DNA from 3 places in the Sulfurovum xiamenensis genome. Region 3 is predicted to be linked to each of the others. Evidence: riboswitches for the same ligand, from Rfam matches in the RefSeq annotation. Region 3 holds a riboswitch; each other region holds the start of a gene.
The links. Region 3 has a riboswitch for cyclic di-GMP ahead of PF327_RS09260 (hypothetical protein). Riboswitches for the same ligand answer to the same signal wherever they lie in the genome.

Region 1: it holds a riboswitch for cyclic di-GMP, as region 3 does, so the genes downstream of both, thrC (threonine synthase) here and PF327_RS09260 (hypothetical protein) in region 3, are expected to answer to the same signal.
Region 2: it holds a riboswitch for cyclic di-GMP, as region 3 does, so the genes downstream of both, PF327_RS01220 (PAS domain-containing protein) here and PF327_RS09260 (hypothetical protein) in region 3, are expected to answer to the same signal.

What each region holds. Positions count from the first base shown of each region.
Region 1 is NZ_JAQIBC010000006.1:74,369-76,648, reverse strand. It holds gene argB (acetylglutamate kinase) at 1-666, shown strand, start outside; cyclic di-GMP riboswitch class I at 791-865, shown strand; gene thrC (threonine synthase) at 1,114-2,280, shown strand, end outside.
Region 2 is NZ_JAQIBC010000001.1:227,973-230,252, forward strand. It holds gene metH (methionine synthase) at 1-737, opposite strand, end outside; cyclic di-GMP riboswitch class I at 860-935, shown strand; gene PF327_RS01220 (PAS domain-containing protein) at 1,014-1,466, shown strand; gene PF327_RS01225 (hypothetical protein) at 1,506-1,736, opposite strand; gene lpxD (UDP-3-O-(3-hydroxymyristoyl)glucosamine N-acyltransferase) at 1,786-2,280, opposite strand, start outside.
Region 3 is NZ_JAQIBC010000007.1:59,087-61,366, reverse strand. It holds gene PF327_RS09260 (hypothetical protein) at 1-1,165, opposite strand, end outside; cyclic di-GMP riboswitch class I at 1,298-1,384, opposite strand; cyclic di-GMP riboswitch class I at 1,526-1,605, opposite strand; gene wbaP (undecaprenyl-phosphate galactose phosphotransferase WbaP) at 1,838-2,280, shown strand, end outside.

The DNA of each region.
Region 1 (2,280 bases), on a different contig from region 3:
GGTGGAGGTAAAAGTATCACAGATCTTCTTGCCAATTTAGGGGTAGATACCACATTTATCGATGGACAGCGTGTAACGACTAAAGAGGTGATGCGTATCGCTGAGATGGTATTGAGCGGAGAGATCAACAAAGAGATCGTATCCCTGCTTGATAATCATGGGTCTAAAGCGATCGGGATCTCTGGAAAAGATGGCGGTTTTTTAAAGGGGATCCCTAAAGATTTTGAAAAGTTCGGTTATACGGGTATGATCGAACATGTCAATCCTGAGATCGTCAATAATATCATTGAGGACGGTGCGATACCTGTGATCGCTCCTATCGCGGGAAGCAGTACGATGGGACATCCTGGATTCAATATCAATGCGGACCTTGCAGCAAGCAAAATAGCCGTAGCCTTGAAAGCAAGAAAAGTACTGTTCTTGACGGACACGCCTGGTGTGTTAGATAAAGAGATGCAGCTGATCACCAATCTGAGTATAGAAAAAACCGAAGCCCTCAAAGAAGACGGAACGATACAAGGGGGTATGGTACCTAAAGTGGATGCCTGTATAGAAGCATTGCGTGGTGGTGTCAAAAAAGCACACATCATCGATGGTCGCGTAGAGCACTCATTGCTTCTGGAAATTTTGACCAGTTCTGGTGTAGGGACCTGTATCGAACTCTAGAGCAATAAATTGTATAGGTTAAATGAGAAAAACAATAAAAAATTATAAATTTTTAAATTTTTTTTAGAATTTAAGTTCTTTCTCTTAGGTAAGTGTGTTATAATTCTTTCATACGGTTATACTGTATTGAAAAAGCCAAGTTCATCGCGAGGTGGGTACGGAAAGTTATGGGTCTCACGTAGATCGCCAGACTACCAATAGAGATATAAACTCATTCTATCTATTAGAAAGTTTCATTTCTTCTATTACCTGAGTATTTTAGTGTTTGTTTGTCTCTATGATTTTATTAGTTGACATTCTTTTCCCTAAATCATTCTTCTCCTATTATTGTAGGGCAAATAGATACTAGATACTTGAGTTTACTTCAGATTTTATTCCCCCTAATTTCTTATAATCCTTAGCTTATTTAGCTATAATTATCATTCATATAAACATAGGATAATATAGATGCAATTTATTGAGACACGCGGAAATGACGGACAGAAACCTTCATCTGTACCATTTTCAGAAGCAATACTCAGCCCAAGTGCTAGTTTTGGTGGGTTATATGTACCCAAAGAACTCCCAACGTTAGATAGAGAATACCTAGAGGGGCATCTCTCCAGCCATTATAAAACATTGGCATTGGATTTTTTGGAACAATTTGGTATAGATATTGAAAAAGAAGTACTGGTAGAAGCGTTAAAAAGATATGATGCATTTGATGATCCTTCAAATCCTGTACCGCTTTCCCAGATCGAAGATGACTGCTTTGTCTCTGAGCTCTACCATGGTCCTACAAGAGCCTTTAAAGATATGGCTTTACAACCTTTTGGGTATGTGTTAAGTAAATTGGCGCAAAAAAGGGGTGAACACTATCTTATCATGGCAGCGACAAGCGGAGATACCGGTCCTGCCACACTCGAAACCTTTAAAGATCAGGAAGGTGTGCAGGTAGCATGTCTTTACCCGGATGGGGGTACATCCGATGTTCAAAGACTGCAAATGGTTACAGAAGATGCTTCAAATCTGAAAGTGATCGGTGTGAAAGGTAATTTCGACGATACGCAGAATACTCTCAAAGATCTGCTTGCCTCTGATGACTTTAAGGCTGAATTGGAAGAGAGAAATATCAAACTTTCAGCAGCAAACTCTGTAAACTTCGGGCGTATTATCTTCCAGATCATTTACCATATCCACTCCTACCTGGAGTTGGTACGTAAGCAGAGCATCCAAATGGGTGAGAAGATCTATCTGGTTGTTCCTAGTGGTAACTTCGGGAATGCTTTAGGTGCCTATTATGCAAAAAAAGCAGGTTTACCGATAGAAAAGATCCTTATCTCATCCAATATCAATAATATTCTGACAGATTGGATCACCAAGGGGTCGTATGATCTTACAACACGTACACTCATACAGACAGAATCACCGGCTATGGATATTTTGAAAAGTTCTAATGTTGAACGTATTATGTTTGATAAATTCGGTGCAGCACGTACCAAAGAATTGATGGAAGGATTGGCCAAAGACGGCAAGTACCAGTTGAGCACAGATGAACTCGCACTGTTGCGTGAAGATTTTGATGCCTCTTTCTCAGATGATGAAGAGTGTGAAGCTGTGGTAGGCGAATATGCA
Region 2 (2,280 bases), on a different contig from region 3:
TCAGAGAGTGTTTTGAGATGTTTTTTTACCTGATCCGGTCCAGTACCACAGTTAAATCCAAGCGATAATATATCAAACGGTTCAAGTATGGTAACTATCGTCTCAGCATTGGTACCTATAAGCATCGTACCACTGAGTTCAATGGTCACAGAAATCATGATAGGAAGCTGAACTTCTCTCTCTTCATTTGCATCCTGACAGGCATGAAGTGCTGCTTTGATCTGTAGAGGATCCTGACAGGTTTCCAAAAGAAAAACATCACATCCACCATCGATAAGTCCAAGCGCAACAAGTTTATACCCCTCATACATCTCGTCATAATGAATATGCCCTAGAGAAGGAAGCTTTGTTCCAGGTCCTATAGAACCTAAAACAAACTTCGGTGATTCTTGTGTACCGTATTCATTACATACCTCTTTGACGAGCTGCGCACCTTTTTTAGAAAGTTCATAGGCCCGTTCACCCATATCATATTCATCAAGTACCCATGGCATAGTACCAAATGTATTTGTCTTTAATAGATCGGCACCCGCCATAGCATAACGCTTATGTATACGTCCTATAAGTTCCGGTGCTGTATCATTCAATAACTCATTACACCCCTCTTGAGATATACCTTTGTCATCCAACCATGCTTCAGCTGGAACTTTAAGGTCTTGTATCTGTGTACCCATTGCACCATCGATGACGAGTATACGATCTTGTAAAAGTGATTTGATTGTTTCTGTAATAGACAAAAAACGCCCCTTTATCATAATTCTGTAATTGTAGCAAAGTATGAAGAAAATATGATTAAATCTTAGTTGTAAGGTAGTGTATTATGTCCATATAAGCTATAGATAGATAATATATAATGTATCATATATAAGGCTAAACTCATTGTGAAGTGAGGGCAGAAAGTTATGGGTCTCAATGCAGATCGCCAAACTGCCAAATGTATTTGATCTGCATTTTTACTTCATTGTGTCCTATAAAACCTTTAATACAACATATCTATTGTCCATGGAGAAAAAATGGGAAAAACAGTTAAAAATATTATTACCGGTCAAGAGATCACAAAACCAGATCCTGTAGATGTAGAAGTGCCATTTGATGGTGGTGTTATGATCACGGAGACAGACCCGGCAGGTATCATCACTTATGCCAACCGTAAATTTCGTGAACTTACCGGTTATACGAAAGAAGAACTCATTGGATCACCACACAGCATAAATAGACATCCAGATATGCCAAAGGCTGCATTCAAAGAGTTATGGGAGACAATAAAAGGTGGAAATTACTGGGAAGGTTTTGTCAAAAATATGACCAGTGAAGGTAAATATTACAATGTGGTTGTATGGATCAAACCTAAATTGGATGATGACGGAAATCTCATCGGATATATTGCAGGGAGAAAGATCCCAGATAAAGACCTTATGCAAAGAGCTTTCGATAAATACAAGGTCATGAAAAATGATGAAGTGTAGTTAATGGGACAACCCATTAACCAAAAAGTATATCAAAGGCTATAAAGCCTTTTTTGCCTCTTGCAATGCTGCAATCACTGCATCAATATTTGCTTTAGGAATATGCACTTTCCAATCCGGTTCTTCAGCACCTGCCTGCAGTGAAATACCGATACTTGCTACACTTTCACTCTTTGGACCATAAGGTTCTGCTACTGTCGTAATCGTGATCTTTCCATCTTTTGTACCACTCAAACCCATTTCATCTATTTTTGTCACTGTGCCACTCATATCTTCTCCTTTAAATTATTTATATCAAGATTATATTACAATGAATTGACTATTTTTTACCTTTGAGCAAACCCATCATTTTGGCTTGCAGACGTAACCACATTTTATGATCGATAGCAGGGAAACCAGCATAGGTTTTACCCCCTTCAAGGGACTTGGTGACACCACCTTTTCCTGCGATAGTTGCGAAGGCACCCACTTCCAAATGTCCCGCAGTAGCACTTTGTCCACCCATGACTACATTTCTGCCTAAAGTCGTAGAGCCTGCAAGACCTACTTGGGCAGCACAAAGGGTGTGTTCACCTACATCACAGTTATGTGCGATCTGTATCAGATTATCCAGTTTGGTACCTTTACGTATATAGGTGGTGCCAAATACAGCTCTGTCTATGGCACAGTTTGCCCCGATCTCTACATCATCTTCTACAACAACATTACCATTCTGATAGATCTTCACATGTTCACCAAGCTTTGTATGTGCAAAACCGTACCCATCACAACCAATCACTGTACCGCTATGAATGATACACTCAGAACCGATCTT
Region 3 (2,280 bases):
CATCTTTTAATTCTACTGATGTAATGGCATAGGAGACAAATGGAACAATAATCCCATTGCTATTCTCCCCCTCAAAAGATCCAGGAAAGGTATCTCGTACTTCTGTTGACATGGTATCTTTAAAAGTCCAACGACTATAAACAATTCCATTATAGATATTTCCTACTGTATCTGTATGAATGGTACCTGCAGGTATTAAAACTGCACCACCTGTGGCTCCACTTTGGCTCTCATAAGTCCATACTCTACCATTAGTCCATTCCCCACTATAGGCATACATAGTATATTCTAGATAATTTGTAGAAATTGTACCATCTCCGGATGTCTCTGTGATCTGGATCTTGGTACTACCGAGAGGGTATCCCTCTTTTTCAAAGTTTACTACTGCTTCATCAGTAACCACTATATTATTAAGTGTATAGTATCCATTTGCATCGGTTTTTGTAGTACATCCGGCAATTGTGACTGTAACATCGGCTAGACCAGTACCTGAAATACTATCTTTAACCTGTCCTTGTTGCATTGCAGGCCCACTTTGACATACGGGTGCCGGTTCAGTTACGACTGGATCAGTTGGCGCAGGTTCAGTTACAATTGGGTCCGTTACGATTGGATTAGTTGGCGCTGGTTCCGTGACAGTCGGTTCTGTTGTGTTTGTTTCTGTTGGTGCTGGGTCCGTTACGATTGGTTCTGTTGGCACTGGTTCAGTTATGATCGGTTCCGTGACAATTGGTTCTGTAGGAACTGGATCAGTTACAATCGGTTGTGTACTTGCAAGTGTTGTAAATGTGTTGTCACTACTTACAATGAGTCTACCTCGCTCATCTTCAGAGACTGTTCTATAGTGATATTCTGTAGCAGCTTGTAAATTTGATAAGGTTACAGTACCTTCTTCTTGTACTGTAACTACTGAACCATACTTATTACTTGTACCATACTCTACAGATTTTGTAGTATATCCATAGGGATTCCATTCGATGGTGGCAGAATCTTCTGTAGCTGTGACAATGATATCAATCTTCACTACTTTTTCTGTTGGGGCTGTAGTGAGATCTGTTGTAGTTGAATCTGTTGTAGTCGCTGTTCCTCCACCGCCACAACCTGCAAGCAATGTTGCAAAAGACAGTATAAGTACATTATGTTTGATATTGTTAAGTCTAAACATTCGTTTATATTCCTTCTGTGTATGAACGTGTATTGTTGTGAAGAAAATATATTGAAAGGTAGGGGGAGGGAGTTCTTCTATGAAGAATTGAATAAACCACTATAAATATAGCATTACTTTGTTGTGTTCAACAAAGGCAACTAGGCTATCTCATGAATCATTATTATGAGACCCTTGGCTTTCCGTCCCTACTTCACAATAGGTTTAGCTTTTCTCACTAACTTGGTGGGAATTATATTGAAAGAGCATTACCTCAATATTACCCACATGCCTGAATTTTTATTAGGATTAGGATTATAAACTTTATATAAAAGTTATAATTTATTAAGAGACATCGTTTGAGATACGATATGTCAAAATAAATGCAACCCAGCTATCTTTTTTTCAAAAGACCTGAAGCTTTCCGTCCCTGCTTCACAACAGGTTTGGCCTAATACTTTTATTAATATAACTTATGATTAAGTAGTATCTTAAATCATAGTTGTACCGGAATAATACATAATTAAACTGAAAATAATATAAAATTAAAATATATGTTTATAATCAATTTATTTGATGAAATATAAATTTAGATTACTGTTGCTTCACCATTTTGTATTTTGATAATATAATATATTTAGCTATGATGTAATAATATAAAATATAAATATTTGGTAGTTTGGAGTGATTTATATGTGGACAGACAGAAGGCGTAAATCTTGGAAAAATGATATTTTTTCTGTTATCGGCTTAATTATAATTGATTCACTCTCTTTTTTTACTTCAGTAGGTATCGCCTATGCATTTAGTACATTAATCTCCTTTGAAGTGTTAAGTCTAGATTCCCTTGAACTTAGTACTTTAAAGGACTACGCTTGGCTGTCTATCATATATTTAATTGTTATAAGCTATGAAGGTTTGTATTCTAGAAGGGAAACCTTTTCAGAAGAGTCACGAATTCTTGTTAAATCACTTATTTTATCTACCACTATAGCTCTTATTATTGGATTTCTGGAGCATTTATCCATGTCATTCATTATCTTACTGTGGCTTACTAGTATGATGATCTTTCCTATGTTTAGACTCTATGGTAAAAATCTTTTATATCGTTTAAAAATATGGTATGAGCCTATTCT